Regions from separate parts of the Embleya sp. NBC_00896 genome, predicted to be linked through region 4. Evidence: riboswitches for the same ligand, from Rfam matches in the RefSeq annotation. Region 4 holds a riboswitch; each other region holds the start of a gene.

Region 1 (5,617 bases), on a different replicon from region 4:
TGATGTGGGACCGCTAACATGTGGGCATGACGGACCGACCCACCACGAGGCGTCCGCCGATGGGAGCGAGAACCGGGTACCGGCTGGTCAAGCTGGCCGATCTCCTGTTGGTGCTCGCCGATCGGACGCTCGCCACACTCGGCGTGAAGTCCAAGCACGTGCACGTGCTGGAGACCCTGTTGACGTACGACTCGCTGTCCCAACAGGACGTCAGCCGGCTGCTCGGGATCGACCCCAATGTGCTGGTGGGTGTGCTCGACGAGTTGGAGGCGCGGGGCTTCGCCGAACGCCGTCGCAACCCCCGCGACCGCCGGCGGCACGTCATCCAGGTCACCGATGCCGGCCGGGCGTTGGTCGCGGAGAGCACGCGACTGCTCGACGAGGCCGAGGACGCGTTCTTCACCGCCGTGTCGGCCGCGGACCGGCAGGTCGTGCACGACGCGGCGGGCCTGCTGCTCGCCGCGCACCGGCCGGGATGGTCCGAGGAGTCGCCCGGCGCCGGCTGCTGAACGGCCGCCGCCCGGCGCTTCCTCGTCCGGGCCCCGGAGCGGGCCGGTGGGAGCCCGAGCCCCGTTCGGACGCCACGACTTCGTCCGGATGCCACGATCCGCTTCCCCGCGCATCACCTTGCGCGGGCGAGAGTTGTGGGCGTCGACCGGAGCGAAGGAGACGCCCATGTCCCGATGGAAGACCGGCACGGCCGCGGTCCTGGCCGGGGCGGCCATCGCCGCCCTGCCGAGCACGGCGGGCGCCACCGCCACACACGGCCGGACCTTCGACCTGGAGGCCCATCGCGGCGGCCTCGGGCTGACCGTGGAGAGCACGATCGCGTCGTTCTCGAAAGCGCTCGACCTCGGCGTGTCCACGCTCGAACTCGACGTCCAGATCACCGAGGACGGCCGCGCGGTCGTCACCCACGACCGCAAGGTCGACGGCCGCAAGTGCGCCGACACCGGGCCGGCGCGGGCGGGCGATCCCGAGTTCCCCTACGTCGGCAAGTACGTCAACACGCTCACCCTCGCGCAGGTCCGCACGCTCGACTGCGGGTCGCGGCAGTTCCCCGGCTTCCCCGAGCAGCGCACCTCGCCGGGCGCCCGAATGCCGCTGCTCACCGAGGTGTTCGACCTGGTGAACCGCCGGCACGCGCGCGGTGTTCGGCTCAACGTGGAGACCAAGGTCGAGGCCGGCGCTCCGCAGGAGACCGCGCCGCGCGAGCAGTTCGTCCGGACGGTGGCCCACGAGGTGCGCCGGGCCGGGCTGTTGCGCCAGGTGACCGTACAGAGCTTCGACTGGGGCGCGCTCAAGCGGATGCGCGAGGTCGAACCGCGGTTGCCCCTGGTCGCGTTGACCAACTACGACTTCCTCCAGGTCGGGCAACCGGGCGCGTCGCCGTGGCTGGGTGGCCTGGACATCGACGACTTCGGCGGCGACCCGTTGCGCGCGATCAGGACGATCGGCGCCAGGACGTTCTCACCGGTGCACGGTTTCCCGCAGAACGGCACGGTCACCGACCCGAACTACCGCCCGTACGTGACCCGCGAACTGGTCGCCCGCGCGCACGCCCTCGGCATCAAGGTCGTGCCGTGGACGGTCGACGACCCGGCGACCATGGCCAAGCTCGTCGACGACGGCGTCGACGGCCTGATCACGGACTACCCCGACCGCCTCCGCACGCTGCTGGCCGACCGCGGCTACCGGCTGCCGCGGGCCTACCCGGCCGGGTGAGCTCGGCGGGGGCGGGGTGGGGGTGTTCGGCGAAGAAGGCGTGTCGGGACGCCGACAGGGCCGTGCCCGTCGACCTGGTGGTCGACGGGCACGGCCCTGTGGCTACCGCGTTGGGTGACTCTGGGATCAGAGGTTCACGCCGTGGGCGCGGAGGTAGGTGACGGGGTTGATGCCGCTGCCGTAGTTCGGGGTGGTGCGGATCTCGAAGTGCAGGTGCGGGCCGGTCACATTGCCGGTCGCGCCCGAGCGGCCGATCTGCTGACCGGTGCTGACCTTGCTGCCCGCGCTCACGCTGATGCTGGAGAGGTGCGCGTACTGCGAGTACTTGCCGTCCGCGTGCTTGATGACGACCTCGTTGCCGTAGGCGCCGCCGTTGCCGGCCTTGACGACCGTGCCGGAGGTGATCGCCTTGACGCTCGCGCCGGTGCCGACGACGAAGTCCTGACCGGTGTGGCTGCCGCTGGACCACAGCTTGCCGCCGGTGCCGAACGCGGTACCCAGCGAGCCGCTCACGGGAGCGACGTAGCCGGACGAGTTGCTCTTGGTGGCGGGGGCGACCTCGGCGGAGGCCTTCGCCTTCGGCGCGACCGGCGCCTTGGCCTTGGTGACCGGCTTCGGCGCGACCTTGACCGAGACGGAGGCCTTGGTCGGGGTCGACGGGGCGGTCGAGGTCTTCTCGGTGCCCTTGTCGGTGCCCTTGTCGCTGTCGTCCGAGGACGAGGAGGACGAGGCCGCACCGGAGAGGGTGAGCTTCTGGCCGATCTGGATCAGGTTGGGGTTGCCACCGATCACGGAGCGGTTGTCCTTGTACAGCTTGTGCCAGCCGCCCTCGACATCCTTCGCCGCGGCGATCTTGGACAGGGTGTCGCCCTTGACCACGGAGTAGGTGCCGTTCGAGGACTTGACCTCGATCTTCGGCGCGGGCTTGGACTCGGCCGACTTCTCGGTCGTGGCGGCCTTGGGGGCGACCTTGACGGTGGCCTTGCTCTCGGCCTTCGCCGAGGGGCTGACGGCCGGAGCCGCGCTGCCCTTGGTCAGGTTGGACGGGCCGGAGGTGTTGGGCCACGCGCCCGGGCCCTGCACGGCGAGGACCTTCTCCGCGATGGCGATCTGCTGGTCCTTGGTGGCCAGGTCCGCACGCGGGGCGTACTTGGTGCCGCCGAACTCGGTCCAGGTGCTCTGGGTGAACTGGAGGCCACCGTAGAAACCGTTGCCGGTGTTGATGTGCCAGTTGCCCGAGCTCTCGAGCATGGCGACCTTGTCCCAGGTCGAGACCGACGCGGCGTTGGCGGTCGCGAGGCCACCGATCAGCGGGGCGGCGACGATCGCGCCGGCCATGCCGACGGTCAGGGCGAGGCGGGTCTTCTTGGGCATGCGGGCAGGGGTGTTGAACGACTGCACGAAGAGTTTCCTTCTCCCACGCCTACGAAGTGAGCTGTCGGATTCGGGCTGGAGAGTCTCGCCCGGCCGTGTCTGGTCCCTCACGAGTGAGGAGACGCGGCTTCACCCCAAGCCGTCCAAATAGGGCGTCCGCGCACATGTCTGTGCAGACGCCCATGACGGCGTACCACTTGGTTCCCCCGCTCCTGCCTTTCGGGTACTCGTACCGTGGCCCCTCCGGCGGCAGGATTCGGCGAACCGGGAGGCGCAATCCGCTGGTGCACCAGACCGGTGCGGCGGAAGCACCAAACTACGCACAACACCCACTCGGATCCAAACATCACGATCGGTAGAAATCGCTGAATCGTGTCGAATCGGCGGAATATGGGAACCGAAAGTCCCGAGTCGTGCACGCATTGTGTCCGAGGGCTTGTCATTTCGGTGATCCGGGAATTACGCTTCGTGAGAATTGCGGAAGTGCGGTTCACGGTCCGTGCGAGAGCCTGACCATCGGTGCGTGCGATGTGACGTGCGTAACGTCGACGACCGCCGGCGGCTCGTTCGGTGGCTCACTCTGCCGCCGGTCGACGGCCGCCGCCGTGGTGTCGCGCCGCCAGCCGGTCGCGACCGAGGTGGGTCGCGCCGGCAAAGCCGAGCGCGGCGCCGGTGCGAGACGCCCGCCGAGGATCTCGGCGGCGGGGAGTGGCCGCCGGCGAGTACGGCCATCGAATATCTCGAATCACCGCGCGATTTGATCTTCCATGCCACATGACCTGGGATTGTGTATCGGCGAGGCGATTGACGCTTCCTTGGCCACGGGAATATTCGACGGTGAATTGTTGCGGGGGCAAGGATTCGTTGATCCCTGTTGATCTTCGTTGAATCTTCGTTGATCCTCGCGCTCGTTCCGATCGGTGCAATCGGTGCACCCCTGCGACGCCATTGCGAAGCATGGGGTGGAATCGCCGCCGCACGTCCGTCTTTCCATCGGTTTCCCGACAGTCGACACAATGCGAGTACATGTCCGGTGTATACCGGCCGACAATTCTGGCGATCCGGCGCGTGCCGGGCCGCCGCACCGGCGCTGCGCTCCGGCGGACCCGCTTCCCTATCGGGGGGAGCGGTCGGCGGAAACGAGTTTTCTACTTCCGGAGCGAATTCGAATGATCGCAGCCGGCTCAGTGGATTTCAGGTCGCAACCGGACCAAAATGACGCATTGCTCTCATTGACATTCGACACGTGAGACCCGGATGCTGTGCTCTGCTCGAATATCCGACCGAGGGAGCGCGAGTAACATGTCCGAAACGAATGCTTCGACGTCCGAAGCGATCTCCGAGCAGACGATGTACGAGCAACTCGGCGGTGGCCCGGTTATTCGTGAGGCAGTGGACCGCTTCTATCGCCTGGTATTGGCCGATCCGGAATTGGCCCCGTATTTCGAGCGCTCGGATGTGTCGGCCGTCAAGCGCCACCAGGCGCTGCTGCTGGCGTCCGTCCTCGGCGGCCCCGAGACCTACGACGGGCGGACCCTGGCCGCCGCGCACACCGGACTCGGCGTCACCGGCCCGCACTACGACAAGGTCTCGGCGTACCTGCTCGACGTCCTGGGCGAGATGGGCGCGCCGACCCACATCGCCGACGCCGTGGCCTCGACCCTGAAGGCCGTGCGCGACGACATCGTCCAGGACGACGGCGCGGTCGCCGAGGGAGTCCGCTGAGTCGTGGACACCACCCGCCTCAAGGAGAGCTGGCGCCTGGTGGCGGCGCACGGCGATCAGGTACCGCTGTACTTCTACTCGTCCCTGTTCCTCACCCACCCGCAGACGCGCGAGATGTTCCCGGTCTCCATGGCCGGGCAGCGCGGCAAGCTCGTCGAGGCGCTGGGACACGTCGTCTCGAACGTCGACGACCTGGACACCCTGGTCGTCTTCCTGGGGCAACTCGGCCGTGACCACCGCAAGTTCGCGGTTGTGGCCGAGCACTACCCCGCGGTGGGCGAGGCGTTGCTGGCGACGCTCGAACACTTCGCCGGCAGCGCGTGGACCCCGCAGCTGGCCGCCGACTGGGGCGCGGCGTACGGACTCGTCGCCAAGGTGATGTGCGACGCGGCCGACGAATCGGCCCGCACCACACCCGCGTGGTGGGACGCCGAGGTCATCCGACACGAACGCCGCGGCCTGGGACTGGTCGTGCTGACCGTCCGCCCGCACACCCGACTCGACTTCGTGCCCGGCCAGAGCGTGGCGGTGGAAACCGCGTTGCGGCCCCGCATGTGGCGCTACTTCTCGCCCGCCAACGCGCCGCGGGCGGACGGGACGCTGGAATTCCACGTGCGGGTGGTCGACGGCGGCAGCGTCAGCACCGCGCTGGCCCAGGGCATCCAGGCCGGCGACATGCTGCGGCTCGGCGCGCCCGTCGGACAGCGGCTCACGCTGGACGGCACCGGCGGACGCGATGTGGTCCTGCTCGCCGGCGGCACCGGGCTCGCCCCGTTCAAGGCCCTGATCGAGC
Region 2 (5,617 bases), 3.1 Mb from region 4:
ACGATCGACCCGCCGCCGACCGCGCGCATGTACGGCAGCGCCGCACGCGAGACCGCGAGCACGCCGAGCACGTTGATCTCGAACGCGCGCCGGAACTCCGCGGGATCCAGGTCCTCCAGGCGCCCCGCCGGGTTGTACGTCGCGACGTTCACGACCACGTCGACCCGGCCCAGTTCCTTCGCCGCGGTGTCCACGAGCGCGCGACACGCGTCCTGGTCGGCGAGATCGGTCGGCACGTCGAGCACCCGACGGCCGGTCAGGTCGGCGATGTCGGCCGCGAGTCGCCGCAGCGGCTCGGGACGGCGCGCGGCGACCACGACATCGGCGCCGGATCGCGCGAGCGCGATCGCACACGCCCGCCCGATGCCGTCCCCCGCCCCCGCGACGATTGCGACGCGTCCGTCCGGTTCCTCCGCCATGGCACCTCCGTGTGACCGTGCGAATACCTCGAGAATCGGTACCCGTCCTATCGCACGGTGCTTTCAATCGCCATGATCATCCGGTTGGGTTACTGTGCGCGGCCGTTCGCCGCCGAAGCGTCAACCCGGCAAGCCGTACCGACACCACCGGAGGCACCGATGCCCACCGTCGTACTGATCGGAACGCTCGACACCAAGGGATCCGAATACGCGTGGCTGGCCTACCGCCTGCGCGCCCGGGGCGCGGAAGTCGTCCTGATGAACGTGGGCGTGCTCGGCGACGCGCTCGCCCAGGCGGATGTCCAGGCGTCCGATGTCGCCGCCGCGGCCGGCACCGATCTGGCCGACCTGCGCACCCGCGCCGACCGCGGCGCGGCCACCACCGCGATGGCCGAGGGCGCCGCGACCATCCTGCGTGACCTGTACGAGCAGGGCCGGGTCGACGGCGTGCTCGCGGTCGGCGGCTCGGGCGGATCGGCGATCGCGTCGCACGCGATGCGCGCGCTCCCGGTCGGGGTGCCCAAGCTGCTCGTGTCCACGATGGCGGCGGGCGACGTGTCGCCGTACGTCGGCGCCGTGGACGTCACGATGATGTACAGCGTGGTCGACATAGCCGGGATCAACCGGCTCTCCGAGCGCATCCTGGGCAACGCGGCCGACGCGATCGCCGGGATGGCCGGCGGCTTCGCCGAGGACCGCGCGGCGGTCGCGGGGGTGACCGGCGAGGGGCGTCCGCTGATCGCCGCGTCGATGTTCGGGGTGACCACCCCGGCGGTGGACGCGGCGCGCGAGCGGCTCACCGAGCTGGGCTACGAGGTCCTGGTCTTCCACGCCACCGGCGCGGGCGGCACCTCGATGGAGAACCTGGCCGAGGCCGGTTTCCTGGCCGGGATCCTCGACCTGACCACCACCGAGCTGGCCGACGACCTGGTCGGCGGCGTGCTGACCGCGGGCCCGGAGCGGCTCGGCGCCGCCGGGCGGATGGGGCTGCCGCAGGTGGTCAGCGTCGGGGCCCTGGACATGGTCAACTTCGGCCCGCGCGACACCGTGCCCGAGCGGTTCGAGCAGCGGAAGCTGTACGTGCACAACCCGACGGTGACGCTGATGCGCACCACGCCGGAGGAGAACGCCGAACTGGGCCGGCGGATCGCGGCCAAGCTGGTCGCCGCGACCGGCCCGACCGCGCTGTACCTGCCGCTGCGCGGGGTCTCGGCGATCGACGTCGAGGGCGCGCCCTTCCACGACCCCGCCGCCGACGCCGCGTTGTTCGACGCGCTGCGGGTGGGACTCGCCGGCAGCTCCGTCGAGCTGTACGAGTCGGACACCGACATCAACGACCCGGCGTTCGCCACGGCGGCGGCGGATCGGTTGCACCACCTGATCATCAAGGGGAGCGAGGACTGACATGAACGGACGCGAGGCGCGCGGTCGGCTGCGCACGACGGTCGAGCGGGGCGGGGTGGTGGTCGGCGCGGGGGCGGGCACCGGCCTGTCGGCCAAGTGCGCCGAGGCCGGCGGCGTGGATCTGATCATCATCTACAACTCCGGCCGCTACCGGATGGCCGGCCGCGGCTCGCTCGCCGGCCTGCTGCCGTACGGCGACGCCAACGCGATCGTGGTCGACATGGCCGGCGAGGTGCTGCCGGTGGTCCGCGACACCCCGGTACTCGCGGGGGTGTGCGGCACGGACCCGTTCCGGATCATGCCGCACTTCCTGGACCAGCTCGCCGCGATGGGCTTCGCGGGGGTCCAGAACTTCCCCACGGTCGGGCTGTACGACGGCGTCTTCCGGCAGAACCTGGAGGAGACGGGCATGGGCTACGACCTCGAGGTGGAGATGATCCGGCTCGCCGCCGAGCGCGGCCTGCTCACCGCGCCCTACGTCTTCGACCCCGAGCAGGCCCGCGCGATGGCCGCGGCCGGGGCCGACGTGCTGGTCCCGCACATGGGGCTGACCACCAAGGGCAGTATCGGCGCGACCACCGCGCTCACCCTCGACCAGGCGGTCGAGCGGGTCCAGGCGATGCGCGACGCGGCGGCCGAGGTCGATCCCGACGTGCTGGTGCTGTGTCACGGCGGTCCCATCGCCGAGCCCGAGGACGCCGCGTACGTGCTCGCCAACACCATCGGCGTGGTCGGGTTTTTCGGCGCCTCCAGCATGGAGAGGCTCCCGACCGAGCTGGCCATCACCGCCCAGGCGAGGGCCTTCAAGCAGATCGGCGGCAAGAGCGTCACCGACGACCGGGACGCCTGGGAAGCCCGGGACCTCCCGGAAGCACCGGACACCTACCGAGACAGCGAGGACTGAGACATGTACAAGCTCACCGTCTTATACGGCCACCCCACCGATCCGGCGGCGTTCGACTCCTATTACTGGGAGAAGCACGTCCCGCTCGCCCGCACGATGCCGGGCCTGACCGGCTGGACCATCGGCACCTGCGAGCCCGACCCCGCCGGGGGGAAGCCGCCCTATTACATGGTGGTCGCGCTGTACGCGGAATCCCGCGCGGGGATCGAAGCGGTCCTGGATTCGCCCGAGGGCCGGGCCACGGTGGCCGACGTGCCCAATTTCGCGACCGGCGGCGCGACGTTCCTTTGGGACGAAGAACGGGTAGTCGTACCTGTGGAGCTGCCCGCGACGGAATAGCCCCGTGTTGACGCACGGGTGATCACGCGGCTGCGCACCGTGGACGCCGGAACGGTGACCTGCGAAGATCCCGACAATTCGGGCAAAGTGGTGTTATTCCAGCCTGTCGGGCACGTCACAAAGCGGTCGAAATGTTTGCCAACCGGGCGAACCGGTGCGTAGTTTCGTGGTTGTTCGCACAAGCGGACTCCCCGGGCGGTACGCCGAATCCTGCCGCCGCTCGAGGGACGCAGTCGATATCGACTGGCGGCAGGAGCGGGGGAACCAAGTGGTGCGACATCGGCACTGTCGATGTCTTTGGGGTGAAGCCATGCCTGAATCAGGCGAGGCCGGGCCATTCGTCCGAACCCGACAGCTAACTTCGTAGGCGCCCGACGAGGTAATCAATGACGTTCCGTGCCATCACCGCTCCCGTTCGCTCGCTCTCTCGTGGCCGTCGCGCCGGCATCGCCGTCGCCGCCGGTGCGGGTCTCGTCCTTCCCCTCGTGGGCATGACGGGCAGCGCGAGCGCCGCGACCTCGTCCGAGTGGGACAAGGTCGCCCAGTGCGAGAGCACCGGTAACTGGGGCATCAACACTGGCAACGGTTTCTCCGGCGGTCTGCAGTTCACCCCGAGCACCTGGAAGGCGTTCGGCGGCACCGAGTACGCGGCCAACGCCGAGAACGCCACCAAGACGCAGCAGATCGCTGTCGCCGAGCGCGTTCTCGCCGGCCAGGGCCCCGGCGCGTGGCCGGTCTGCTCGCAGAAGGCCAACCTGGGCAAGGGCAACGCGTCCGCCCAGGCCGAGTCCTCGACGGCGACGACCGGCAAGACCAAGACCAAGGTCGAGCAGAAGGCCGCGCCGAAGAAGTCCACGGAGCAGTCCGTGAGCGAGGCCGCGCCGAAGAAGTCCACGGAGCAGTCCGTGACCGAGGCCGCCCCGAAGGTCCGGGTGCAGCACAAGCAGAGTGACACCGCGACCAAGGCCGGGCCGAAGTCCGCCGCCTCCAAGCAGGCGTCGACCTCCGGCCGCTACACGGTCAAGGCCGGCGACACGCTGTCCGACATCGCGTCGAAGAACGGCGTCAAGGGTGGCTGGAAGGCCCTCTACAACGCCAACAAGAGCGCCATCGGCGACAACCCGAACCTGATCAACATCGGTGCCAAGCTGGCGTTCTCCGCCTGACGCACCATCACGACGTAGGCCCCGCCGAATACTTCGGCGGGGCCTACGCCCATTTTCCGGGCCGTCGGCCCGGCTTGCCGCTCAGGTCGCCTCGTCGGGCCCCTCGCGCAGCCACAGCAGGGCGAGTTGGGTGCGGTTCGCGCAGCCGACCGTCTGCATCGCGTACGTCAGATGCTTCTTGACCGTGTCCCCGGTGATCGACAGCACCGCGGCGATGTCGCGGTTGGTCAGCCCGCGCGCGACGAGCGCGGCGATCTCGGCCTGACGCGGCGTCAAACGGGTGATCAGGCTCGGCGGTCGGGTGGGCCGATCGATGAAGAGGGCGAACAGATTGCCCAGGTGCCGGGACAACAGCGTGGCCACCGCGACGTCGCGCGCGCCGAACGCGCCGGATTCGGTGCCCAACAGGCCGATCCCGCCGCATCGGGTCGGCCCCGGGAGCGGCACCACGATCTTCGCGTGGATGCCCATCGGGTACAGGAACGACTCCAGGTAGCGCACGTGTGCCGCCCGCACCGGCTTGGGCAGCGATTCGAGCGTGAGCGGCACGGCCTTGCGCCCGGGCGCGGCACGCAGCGCGATCAGGTGGAACGGGTCGTCGCGATGGAAGGTCTCCATGTACGGCACCAGGCCGCGGAGTCCGATCCCGGTCGCGAGCGGGTCGCGGTCCTCGAAGATCGCGGGCAGATTCGAGCCGGTGAAGAACGTCGTGTCGCGATAACCGAAGTACCGCGCGAGCGCGTCGAGCACGCTCTCCCGGAACGTCGCGACGTCGGCCGCTCGCGCGCACTCGTCGAGTAATCGCAACAGCCGCTCCAGGTCCCGACGTTCGACCAGGTCGAAGTCACCCGCGAGGTCTGGCTCGAACCGGGCTGCGACACTCAACGCGACCTCCGACAAAGCGACCTCCGGCCGGCGACCTCCGACAAAGCGACCTCCGAAAGCGCCGGGGGGAGGGCCGATTATGCCGAAGGAACTCCACCTTTGGGCCATGTCGCCGGCGCCCCCGACCCCACAGGATGGAACACGAGGGTCACGCTCCGAGACCGAGGGGGGAACGCGTGCGGCTCAGGCCGCGCGGGTCACGGGCGTGACGTTGGGGGAACGGCAGCCGGGCGGCCTGCCGTCGGGTTGTGCTCGAACGCCGGACGGGCTTGAAGAAGCCCCTCCGGCGTTCGAGGACGGTCCCCATGGCGGTCTTTACGGCGGTCCCTGTGGCGGTCTCCGGGACGGCACCGACGGTCAGGCCCGTGCGGCCTTGGCCAGGGCGTCGATCGGCTCCGGCGGGACCGGATTCGCGTGCTGTCGCGCCTCGGCGTCGTCGGGGCCGCGGCCGGTGTGGTTGAGCAGCAGGTTGAGCACGACGGCGATGATCGAGCCGGCCG
Region 3 (5,617 bases), on a different replicon from region 4:
CGCTCGCCCGCCGCGTCCAACAGCGTTCACTCGTCCCGCTGTCGGGGACCCCGGTCGGGTTCGGCCCGGACTGCGCCCTCTATGTCGAGAACATCGACCCGCGCGTGGCCGCGCGCTACGGCGCGCCCGTGCAACGCCCGGAGGACGCCGACGTCGCGGTGGTCCGCCTCGACGCCCCGTACGAGCAACGCGAGGGCCTACTCGAACGCTACTTCCACGCGGGCTCCCTGGAATTCCCTCCCGCCGAACTCGAACGACTGCGCGAGCTCGCCGCCACCGTTCCCCTGGCGGTCTGTGTCGCTCTGGACCGGCCCGCCGTACTCACCGGGCTCGCCGACTCCGCGCTGCTGCTGCTCGCCGACTTCGGTGCCGAAGACGACGTCGTCCTCGACGCCGTCTTCAACCGCACCCCGGCCACCGGACGCCTCCCGTTCGACCTGCCGTCCTCCATGCGCGCGGTCGAACAGTCACGCGAGGACGTCCCCTTCGACACCCGCGACCCGCTGTTCCGATGCGGCCACCCCGGCCCGCCACCGATCGGCCCGAAGCACCTGCCGGAAGGCGCGGACGCCACAGCGGGGCGGCGGGGCGGCGGGCCGAGCACCGAACACCGGACTCCGGGCGACAGCGGCCCCTGAAGCCTCAGCGAACGAACCCCATGAACGAAGACCGGAAGGACGACAGCGCGCCGAAGGACCCGGCCTCGACTTGGCGCTCTACGCGCGACCGATGGGCTTAACCGGGTCGAACGGCCGCGTAGAACGGCATCGAGTCGACCGGCGCGATGGTCACGTTCTTGCCCGGCCGCGGGGCGTGCACGATCTGACCGTTGCCGATGAAGATGCCCACGTGCGAGTTGTCGGGGTAGTAGAACACCAGGTCGCCCGGCTTGAGCGCGCCCTTGGAGATCCGCGGACCGTCGTTGACCTGGGTCAAGGTGGTGCGGGTCAGCTTGACGTTGGCGGCCTTCCACGAAGCCATGGTCAGCCCCGAGCAGTCGTAGGAGTCGGGGCCCACACCCCGGGGCACGTACGGCTTGCCGATCTGGGCCTTCGCGAACGCGACCGCGGCCGCGGCCCGGCCGGACACGGGGACATCGTTCGCCGGCGGCGGCGTGTCCGGCTTGGCCCGCGAGCTGCGGTCGGTGTCGTCGCGCGAACCGGGGCCGCTCGCGTGCTTGTCCGAGTTGAGGATGTCGTCCTGCTGCTTCTTGTCCAGCGTGTTCAGCAGCCGCTGGGCCTCGGCGAGCTTGGTCTGGATGTCGGTCTTGTTCTTGTTCAGCTCGGTCCGCAGCTTCTCCAGCTCGGCGAGCTGCGAGGATGCCTCGGTGCGGTCCTGCTGGAGGACTCGGGCCTGCGCCGCGATCTGCTTCAGCTTGGCGGCCTGCCGGCCGTCGAGCTGGGACATCATCTGCGACTTCTGGAGGAAGCCCTCGGGGTCGCCGCTGAGCGCGAGCGAGAGCGACGGCGGCAGGCCGCCGCTGCGGTACTGGTTGGCCGCGAGGACACCGATCTGGTCGCGCAGGGCGTTCAGTACGGCCTGTTCCTCGGTGATCCGGGCCTGCGTCTGGTTCGCGTTGCCCTGCTGCTTCTCGATCTGCTCCTCGACGCCGTTGGCGGCCTCGGTGGCCTTGATCACGTCACTGTGCAGCTGGTTGACGCGTTCCTTCGTCTGCTGGAACGACTGCGCGGGATCCGCGCTCGCGGTGCCGGCGAAGGTCATCACGCCGGTCATCGTCGCGGCGGCCGTGACAACGGTCGCTGCGGTACGGACGGCGGTGCGCGGCTTGGGCTTGCGGTGCTGCCCGGGTCGACGTTGGGACGCCACTGGCGGCGGGTCTCCTTCCTCGGCCGCCTACCGGGTTAGCTGACGGGTTCGGGCGGAAGAAGGCGCCCTACGGTGCCGAAGCACCGATTCACCCCAGGGACTGCGAGGGTCCCCGGTTCCGGCTTCGCGTCCCGACGACAGCGGTTACCCACCGTCACCGAAACTCGTCCCCGAATTCGGCGGAGGCGATCGTGTCGACCGGGGTGGTCAACCTCGAACCGATCACCTGTCGCGAAACAATAGTCACAGGCGTGTCACGACCATCACCACGGACTTCTGCATTACCAAACCTTTACCAATATCATCGTTTACTTTTCCGCGTATCACGGGAAAAGCACCCGGATTCCCTAAAGTCGATCTTGAGCCGTTTTGGCAACGATTGGTCGCGAGGACCCGCCGGCAGCCCAACTCCACAGACTTCACTGAACGTGAGAAATAAACCGGCTGCGGATTACGAGCGGCGAACGAGGTTGCAAAGCTCGCCGTCCCTGGGTGTCACACTGCCGGGAAGTGGTCTCGCTCCCGCTGTATCCGCCGCGCTCACACAGCTCGACCCAAGGGAATCAACGGGTGTCCGATCTGGACTTCTACGCTCACGTCGCCACCCGCTCCGACGTGCTCGGAGCCGGGGCGGGAACCGACTTCGGCCCCGAGGACTGGGAGAAGGCGGTGGGACCGGGCTACCTCGATGTCCCCGGGGGCGGCTCCCTGAGGCGGGAGTACGGACTCGTGACGGTCAACTTCCTGCCGGACTCCCGAGGGCGCATGTCCTGTTTCGGATTCGGCGTGAAGGTCCACCGGCTGATGCACGACCGCTCCCCCGACACGGTGCCACCCGCCCTCTCCCGAAGGTACGGGACCTTCGCGCCCCGGGCCCGATTCGAGGAACTGCGCAACGCCGTCCTGGCCCTGGGGCACACGGTCGAACTCGAGGACGAGACGATCGACATGAACCGCTACCGCGTATCGGACTCGGGCACCCGCATCTTCGTCATCACGGACCCCGACCCCTACGGAGACGGCGACCACGACCTTGACGACCCGGACGAGCAACAGGTGGGCGACATCTGGTCCCTCGACATCTCCCCCACCTGGTGGGAACCGCGGTAGCCGGTCGCTTCCGTCCGGGCCCGATCCCACGGCTCGGCCACAGGTTCGGCCCGGGGACGGCGGTCGACACCAAGGTGGCCGCAAGAAACGTGATCATCCGCGTTCGAGGGCGATGCCCAGAAGCCCGAGCGGGGGCGCGCCCAGGTTCAGCAGCGCGGCGTGGAAGCGCGGCAGCGAGAACGCCGGCCCCCACTGCCGGCGGGCCTGCTCCCGCAGGTCCACGACGGCGAACTTGCCCCAGGTGTAGCGGCCGTAGGTCGGATCGAAGAGGCCGCGCTGGGCCTCGTGCAGAGCGGCCGGGCCGGCCAGCGCGACGTCCTCGGTGAACCTGCGGGCGGCGTCGTTGATGGTCATCTCGCCGGTGTGCAGCCCGATCGCGCACGCGAAGCGGGTGACCCGGCGCAAGGCGTCCTGCGCGACGGCGACGGCGAACGCGGGGTCGATGCGAAAGCCCTCCTCCAGGGCCATCTCCTCGCAGTAGTGGGCCCAGCCCTCGATGAAGACCTCCGAGAGCACGGTCCGCCGCACCTCGCTGGTGGCCCGGCGCATGGCCCGGCCGTGGCTGAGGTGTCCCGGGGCGACCTCGTGCACGACCATGTTGGCCATCAGGTTCCGGCTGAAACCGGTCCGCAGCCATTGGTCACGCTCGGTTGCCGACCACGCGTCGAGCGGAAGCGAGACGTGGAATCGGCCGGGCGCGTCGGCCTCGTTCGCGGCGGCCCAGGTGGCGCCCGCAAGGGCCCTGCGCTGCGCCTCGGGCATCGGCAACACCTCGACGAGCACGTCGTGGTCCGGAGCCAGGTCGTGTTCGGCGACCCACTTGACGGCCTCCTCGACCAGCGCCCGGAACTCGGTGATGACGCCGTCCGTGTCGGGGTGATCCTCCTGTAGGGAGCGGATCGTGTCCGCGATCTCGGCACGCGGATCCAGCCGCCGGCAGGCCTGGTCGCGGAGCCGGCGCAGTCGGTCGCGCTCGGCGTCGACGCGGGTGGTCATCAGATCCAGATCGATGTCCAGCGCCTCGGCCGAACCGAGGAGTCGGGCCAGGTTGCGGCTGCCCAGGGCACCCAAGGGTGGACCGTCGACGACGGCCCGCTCCAGGTGCCGAACAAAGCGCCCGACCGCGTGGCGCGCGGCGTCGTGTACGGGACTCGAATCGGGCCCGACGAAGGACGCCAACCCACGCGCGAGCGGGAGGGTGGCGGCGGCCAGTGGAGCCGGCACGCGATCGAGTGCCTCGATCGCCGCGTCCACGCCCTCCGGCCAGCGCGCGAGGTGTGCCCGTCGCGCGGCCGCGCGTTCCGGCGCCGGCGCGTATTCGCGGTCGTAGCCGGACAGGTCGAGATTGTCGATGTGCCACACGGGATTGCTGCGGTGCAACTCCAGTTCGCCCAGGCGCACGCGCAGTGCCCGCTCCGCCGCGCTCGCGAGTGCCTCGTCGTGCGGGTCCGGGTAGCTCGGGGTTCCGGGCGGTCCGCCGAGCGCGGCGAGTGCCCGGTCCACGCCGGCGGGGGACAAATCCTGGATCGTGCCGTCGTACTCGTGCCGGCCGGCGCTCTCGCGGGCGGCGAACACGGACGCGTCGCATATGGCGGCGAGCCGGTCATCCAGAGGTCGAGCCGTACCCATGTGTTGCTCCAGTTACTGTGGCGCTGTGCTGACGACGACCAGCCTGCGGGCAACGCCCCTCTTCGACACGGGCCAATAGGGCCGGAGGTGGACCGGATTTCACACCCGACGCAGCCGATGGAGGTCGACGACCTCGTCGGGTTGCTCGGCGACTGGACCTCCGGCGAAGGGGCGCTCTACCGCAGGCTGGCGACCGCGACCACGCGGCTGATCGCGGACGGCGCCTTGCCCGCCGGAACGCGGCTTCCGGCCGAGCGACGGCTCGCCAAGGCACTCGCGGTGAGCAGGGCCACGGTGGTCTCCGCATACGACGCGTTGCGGGCCGCCGCACTGGCGGAGAGTCGACGGGGCAGCGGGACGAGCGTCGCGCGCCGTCCCGACCTGCCGGACGCCGCCGGGGACGGGCGGGTACGGGGCGGTCAGGCGACGGCGCTGCTGCAACGCATGGTCTCCGGACCGGGCGACGTGATCTCGCTGGGGCACGCGGTCGACGGTGGCGGCCCCGATTTGGCGAGCGCCCTGCTCGATCTGGTCCGCGAGGACCTTCCCGACCTGCTCCGCGACGCCGGCTATCACCCGGCCGGTCTGCCCGCGCTACGGGCGGCGATCGCCGCGCATCACACCGACCACGGTCTGCCGACCGAACCGGATCAGGTCCTGGTCACCACCGGCGCGACCCAGGCGATCGCTCTCGCCACCCGGCTGTTCGTTCGCCGGGGAGCGGCCGTCGTGATCGAGTCTCCGAGTTGGCCGGGCTGTATCGACGCCTTCCGGGCGGCCGGCGCGCGACTGGTCGCGGTCGGACTCGACGACGAGGGGGTACGCGTCGACCTGCTCGCCCGGGCCTTCGTCGAACATCGGCCCGCGCTGCTGTTCGTCATGCCGACCTATCACAACCCCACCGGTTCGTTGATGTCCGAGAGCCGGCGACGCCGGGTGGCCGCGCTGGCGGGCGAGTACGGCGTCACCGTCATGGAAGACAGCGCGCACGCGGCGGCGACGGCCCCCGGAGAGGTGCCCGCGCCGATCGCGGCGCACGCGTCGGGCGGGC
Region 4 (5,617 bases):
AACACGCGCGACTGGGCGTTGGTCCGGTAGAAGATCGCGACCTGGCCGGGCTTGGTCTTGCCCGCGTCGGTGAGCCGGTCCACCTCGTCCGCGACGAACTGGGCCTCGTCGTGCTCGTCGTCCGCGACGTACCCGACGATCGCGGTGCCCTCGCCGGCGTCGGTCCACAGGTTCTTCGCGCGGCGGTTGCTGTTGCGCTCGATGACCGCGTTGGCGGCGGTCAGGATCGTCTGCGTCGAGCGGTAGTTCTGCTCCAGCAGGATCGTCTTCGCGTTGGGGTAGTCGGCCTCGAAGTCGAGGATGTTGCGGATCGTCGCGCCGCGGAACGCGTAGATCGACTGGTCCGCGTCACCCACGACGCACAGCTCGGCCGGCTCGATCTCGGCGAGTCCGGCGGCGGCCGGGTTCACCAGGTCGCCGTCGACCGTGCGCTTGGGGCCCTGCCCGGCGGCGCCGCCGACCAGCTCGCGCACCAGCATGTACTGCGCGTGGTTGGTGTCCTGGTACTCGTCGACCATCACGTGCCGGAACCGGCGCCGGTAGTGCTCGGCCACGTCCGGGAAGGCCTGGAGCAGGTGCACCGTGGTCATGATCAGGTCGTCGAAGTCGAGCGCGTTGGCCTGCCGCAGGCGCTCCTGGTACATCGTGTACGCCTGAGCGAGTATGCGTTCGCTCTCGTTGATCGCCTTCGCCGCGAAGTCCTCGGGGTCGATCAGCTCGTTCTTGAGGTTCGACACCTGCGCGTTGAACTTGCGCGGCGGGAAGTTCTTCGGGTCCAGGTCCAGGTCACGGCACACCATCGCCATCAGGCGCTGCTGGTCGGCCGAGTCGTAGATCGAGAACGACGAGCTCATGCCGAGCTTCTTGTACTGCTGCCGGAGGATCCGTACACACGCCGAGTGGAACGTGGACACCCACATGGCCTTGGTCCGCGGCCCGACCAGCGCCTCGACACGCTCGCGCATCTCGGCGGCGGCCTTGTTGGTGAAGGTGATCGCGAGGATCTCGCCGGGGTGCACGCCGCGCTTCGCGAGCAGGTACGCGATGCGATGGGTCAGCACCCGCGTCTTGCCGGAGCCCGCGCCGGCCACGATGAGCAGCGGGGAACCCTCGTGGACGACCGCGGCGCGCTGCTGCGGGTTCATCCCGTCGAGCAGGTGCGCGGGGTCCACGACCGGGCGCGGGGCGCCGTTGCGGTAGTACTCGTCGCGGGGCTCGGCCGGGGGCGCGTACTGGCCCTCGTACAGGTCGTCCGGGTAGTCCTCCGGCAGGCCGTGGACGTGGTTCTCGTCCGGCTCCGGCGGCAGCGGGATGTCGTCCGCGGCGGTCGTGGTGGGCTTCTTGGCCGCGGTCTCGAAACCGGGCAGGGGGATGTCGTCGAAGAGGCTGCTCATCGTTCCCCGAGTCTAGGTGGGTAACAAGCGAGTCGTGCCCGAGCGCTTGTTCACGGGCAGAGATCATTGCGCCGGCGGCACCGCGTCGAGCGGGGTCCCATCGGATCAAGGGAGTACATCGTGCTGGACGATCGCGACGTGGAGCGGGTCCTGGTGCTGGCCGCGCATCCGGACGACATCGAGTTCGGGGCGGCGGGGACGATCGCGACGTGGACCGACGCCGGGATCGATGTGAGCTATTGCATCGTCACCGACGGGGACGCGGGCGGGTTCGACCCGGTGGTGCCGCGGTCCGAGATCGGCGGGATCCGGCGGGCCGAGCAGACCGCCGCGGCGGCGCACGTGGGGGTGCGGGACGTGCACTGGCTGGGGTATCCGGACGGGCGCCTGGCGGCCACGCACGAGCTACGGCGGGACATCACCCGGGTGATCCGGAAGGTGCGTCCGCAGCGGATGGTGATCCCGAGCCCGGACCGGGACTGGTCGCGGCTCGCGCCGAGCCACCCCGACCACCTGGAGGCGGGCGAGGCGGCCATGCGGGCGATCTACCCCGACGCGCGGAATCCGTTCGCGCACCCGGAACTGCTCGACGAGGAGGGGTTGAAGGAGTGGACGGTGTCGGAGACGTGGTTGTCGCCGGCTCCGGCGCCGGACCACGCGGTCGACGTGACGGGGATGTTCGAGCGCAAGATGTCGGCCCTGCTGGCGCACACCAGCCAGACGTCGCATCTGGACGGGTTGCGGGATCTCGTCCGCGGGATGCTGTTCGGCAACGCGGAGCGGTTCGGGCTCGCGGCCGGGCGGATGGCCGAGGTCTTTCGGGTGGTCGACACGCGGTAGCCGGGTGGCGCGGTTCCCGTGGCTCGCGGTGGGCTGCCCGGGCCTCGCGGGCGGGCTCGGCGGCGGTGCCGGCTCAGGTCCACATGACGGCGATGGCGATGTTCGCGATCGTCAGGAGGCCGATGGCGCCGAGGATCCGGGGCGAGACGCGGTCGGCGGTGCGGTTGCCCCAGACCAGGACGAGGATCGCCAGGAGGACGACCAGCTTGGTGCCGATCTTGGCGTTGTCGACCTCGCGGTCCAGGCCCGCCTGGACCACGCCGACCAGAGCCAGGCCGGTGACCAGCATGGTCAGCGCACCATGCGTCATGGCGGGCACGATGCGGACGTCGCCGGTCTTCAGTGCGGACATCTGGGTGAGGACACCGCCGAGCAGCGCCGCGATGCCCACGATGTGCAGGACCAGCAGGATCTGCCGCAGAACGTCCACGACGCAACACTCCTTGTCGACCGTTTCGGCGGCGCTCGGGCGCCGCGATGCCGCCGGCAGCCTAACCGGCGTCGCGCCGACAACATATAGGTGGTCATAAAGGACTAATCGGCACTAAAACGTCTCAAGATCGACTTTAGGGAATTGGCGCGCTTTTCCCGTGATACGCGGAGAAGGAAACGGCGACCTTGGTAAAGTTTTGGTAATGTCGAGGCCAATGGTGATGGTCATGACACGCCTGTGACTAGTGTTCTGCGACAGGCGATCGGCTCGAGGTTGACCACCCCGGTCGACACGATCGCCTCCGCCGAATTCGGTGACGTATTTCGGGACAGTGGGCAACCACGTGTCGTCGGGACGCGAAGCCGGAACCGGGGACCCTCGCAGTCCCTGGGGTGAATCGGTGCTTCGGCACCGTAGGGCGCCTTCTTCCGCCCGAACCCGTCAGCTAACCCGGTAGGCGGCCGAGGAAGGAGACCCGCCACCAGTGGCGTCCCAACGTCGACCCGGGCAGCACCGCAAGCCCAAGCCGCGCACCGCCGTCCGTACCGCAGCGACCGTTGTCACGGCCGCCGCGACGATGACCGGCGTGATGACCTTCGCCGGCACCGCGAGCGCGGATCCCGCGCAGTCGTTCCAGCAGACCAAGGAACGCGTCAACCAGCTGCACAGTGACGTGATCAAGGCCACCGACGCCGCCAACGGCGTCGAGGAGCAGATCGAGAAGCAGCAGGGCACCGCGAACCAGACGCAGGCCCGGATCACCGAGGAACAGACCGCGCTGAACGCCCTGCGCGACCAGATCGGTGTCCTCGCGGCCAACCAGTACCGCACCGGCGGCCTCCCGCCCGAGATCTCGCTCGCGCTCAGCGGTGACCCCGAGGGTTACCTGCAGAAGGCGCAGATGATCTCGCAGCTCGACGGCCAGCAGGCGGCCAAGCTCCGCGCGATCGCCGCGCAGGCCCGGGTTCTCCAGCAGGACCGCACCGAGGCCTCCGCGCAGCTGCAGGAGCTGGAGAAGCTCCGCACGGAGCTGAACAAGAACAAGACCGACATCCAGGGCAAGCTCGCCGAGGCGCAGCGCCTGCTGAACACGCTCGACAAGAAGCAGCAGGAAGCCGTCCTCAACTCGAACGAGCATGAGGCCGACTCGCGGAGCAACGACCGCAGCTCCCGCGACAAGCCCGCAGACGACGCCCCCACCACCAACGTCCCCGCGTCGGGACGCGCGGCGGCCGCGGTCTCGTTCGCGCTGAAGCAGATCGGCAAGGCGTACGTGTCGGGCGCCGAAGGCCCCAGCTCCTACGACTGCTCGGGTCTGACCCAGGCCTCGTGGAAGGCCGCGGGCGTCACGCTCTCGCGCACCACGTGGACCCAGATCAAGGACGGCCCGAAGGTCGCCAAGTCCGCCCTCCAGCCGGGCGACCTGGTGTTCTTCTACTCGGACAACCGCCACGTGGGCATGTACATCGGCAACGGCCAGATCGTCCACGCGCCGCGCCCCGGCAAGACCGTGACCAAGGCGCCGCTGGACTCGATGCCGTTCCTCGACGCCATCCGCCCCGGCTAGACCCGCGGTCGCGGCACCACGACACACGACGGCGCCCTCCGCACGGAACTCGTTCCGCGCGGAGGGCGCCGTCGTTTCGGTTCCTCAGACCAGGCGTCGATCGGTCGCCCACCGAGTCAGCTCGTGCCGGTTGGACAACTGCAACTTCCGCAGCACCGCCGACACATGGGTCTCCACCGTCTTGACCGAGATCACCAACCGCCGGGCGATCTCCTTGTACGCGTAGCCGCGCGCGATCAGCCGCAGCACCTCGCGCTCGCGCTGGGTCAGCCGGTCCAGGTCCTCGTCGATCGGCGGTACGTCGGTCGCGGCGAACGCGTCCAGCACGAAGCCCGCGAGCCGCGGCGAGAACACCGCGTCGTCCTCGGCCACCCGGCCGATCGCCCGGATCAGCTCCTCACCGGTGATCGACTTCGTGACGTAACCGCGGGCGCCGCCGCGGATCACCGCGATCACGTCCTCCGCGGCGTCGGACACCGACAGCGCGAGGAAGCGCACGCCGGGGATCAGCGACGCGCACTGGCGCAGCACCTCGACCCCGCCGCCGCCCGGCAGGTGCACGTCGAGCAGCACTACGTCGGGCCGGGTCTCGGTGACGGCGGCCACCGCGGTCGCGACGTCCTCGGCCTCGCCGACCACCTCGACCGCCTCGCCGATCTCGGCGCGCACGCCGGTCCGGAACATCCGGTGGTCATCGACCAGGACGACCCGCACGCGCGGCGTCCCCCCGCCGGTCTCGGTGCTCGTCTCGGTGGCGTTCACGCGTTCGTCCTTCCCACGGCGGCCCGGCCGGCGTCGGCCCGGCGCATCTCCAGCTCGACCTCGGTGCCCTCGCCGGGTTCGCTGCGGATGTTCGCGGCGCCCCCGTTGCGGCGCATGCGCCCGATCACGGACTCTCGCACACCCAGGCGGTCGGCGGGCACGGTGTCCGGGTCGAAACCGGGCCCGCGGTCGCGGACGAACACGGTCACCATGTCGTCGTCGGCCTCGCCGAACACCGAGATCGCCGCGCCACCGGCGTACTTCGCGGCGTTGACCATCGCCTCGCGCGCGGCGGCGACCAGCGCGGCCAGCTTGTCGTCCACGGGGCAGTCGCCCACGCACACCACCTCGATCGACACGCCGTGCGCGTCCTCGACCTCGGCGGCGGTCTGCCGCAGCGAGGCGGCGAACGTGCGGTCCGGCTCCTCGCCGTCCGGGCGATACAGCCACGCCCGCAGCTCGCGCTCCTGGGCGCGGGCGAGCCGGGCCACCTCGCGCGGGTCCTCGACCTGCCGCTGGATCAGCGTGAGCGTGTGCAGCACCGAGTCGTGCACGTGCGCGGCCACCTCGGCCCGCTCCTGCGCGCGGATCCTGGCCCGGCGCTCGGCGCCGAGGTCGCGG

The links. Region 4 has a riboswitch for cyclic di-AMP ahead of OG928_RS13295 (NlpC/P60 family protein). Riboswitches for the same ligand answer to the same signal wherever they lie in the genome.
Region 1: it holds a riboswitch for cyclic di-AMP, as region 4 does, so the genes downstream of both, OG928_RS41795 (transglycosylase family protein) here and OG928_RS13295 (NlpC/P60 family protein) in region 4, are expected to answer to the same signal.
Region 2: it holds a riboswitch for cyclic di-AMP, as region 4 does, so the genes downstream of both, OG928_RS27605 (transglycosylase family protein) here and OG928_RS13295 (NlpC/P60 family protein) in region 4, are expected to answer to the same signal.
Region 3: it holds a riboswitch for cyclic di-AMP, as region 4 does, so the genes downstream of both, OG928_RS42995 (NlpC/P60 family protein) here and OG928_RS13295 (NlpC/P60 family protein) in region 4, are expected to answer to the same signal.

Annotation. Positions count from the first base shown of each region.
Region 1 is NZ_CP108777.1:1,878,134-1,883,750, forward strand. Features, by position in the region: gene OG928_RS41785 (MarR family winged helix-turn-helix transcriptional regulator) at 27-509, shown strand; gene OG928_RS41790 (glycerophosphodiester phosphodiesterase family protein) at 676-1,725, shown strand; gene OG928_RS41795 (transglycosylase family protein) at 1,852-3,099, opposite strand; cyclic di-AMP (ydaO/yuaA leader) riboswitch at 3,131-3,371, opposite strand; gene OG928_RS41800 (group 1 truncated hemoglobin) at 4,402-4,824, shown strand; gene OG928_RS41805 (globin domain-containing protein) at 4,828-5,617, shown strand, end outside.
Region 2 is NZ_CP108776.1:6,093,493-6,099,109, forward strand. Features, by position in the region: gene OG928_RS27585 (SDR family NAD(P)-dependent oxidoreductase) at 1-419, opposite strand, end outside; gene OG928_RS27590 (Tm-1-like ATP-binding domain-containing protein) at 579-1,823, shown strand; gene OG928_RS27595 (phosphoenolpyruvate hydrolase family protein) at 1,825-2,727, shown strand; gene OG928_RS27600 (EthD family reductase) at 2,731-3,066, shown strand; cyclic di-AMP (ydaO/yuaA leader) riboswitch at 3,260-3,452, shown strand; gene OG928_RS27605 (transglycosylase family protein) at 3,558-4,232, shown strand; gene OG928_RS27610 (LuxR C-terminal-related transcriptional regulator) at 4,314-5,117, opposite strand; gene OG928_RS27615 (nucleobase:cation symporter-2 family protein) at 5,475-5,617, opposite strand, start outside.
Region 3 is NZ_CP108777.1:2,139,547-2,145,163, reverse strand. Features, by position in the region: gene OG928_RS43000 (glycoside hydrolase family 3 N-terminal domain-containing protein) at 1-638, shown strand, start outside; gene OG928_RS42995 (NlpC/P60 family protein) at 736-1,827, opposite strand; cyclic di-AMP (ydaO/yuaA leader) riboswitch at 1,837-1,974, opposite strand; gene OG928_RS42990 (hypothetical protein) at 2,398-2,937, shown strand; gene OG928_RS42985 (DUF885 family protein) at 3,031-4,566, opposite strand; gene OG928_RS42980 (PLP-dependent aminotransferase family protein) at 4,684-5,617, shown strand, end outside.
Region 4 is NZ_CP108776.1:2,976,181-2,981,797, reverse strand. Features, by position in the region: gene pcrA (DNA helicase PcrA) at 1-1,394, opposite strand, end outside; gene OG928_RS13305 (PIG-L deacetylase family protein) at 1,515-2,234, shown strand; gene OG928_RS13300 (hypothetical protein) at 2,308-2,664, opposite strand; cyclic di-AMP (ydaO/yuaA leader) riboswitch at 3,005-3,142, shown strand; gene OG928_RS13295 (NlpC/P60 family protein) at 3,152-4,234, shown strand; gene OG928_RS13290 (response regulator) at 4,319-4,996, opposite strand; gene OG928_RS13285 (PspC domain-containing protein) at 4,993-5,617, opposite strand, start outside.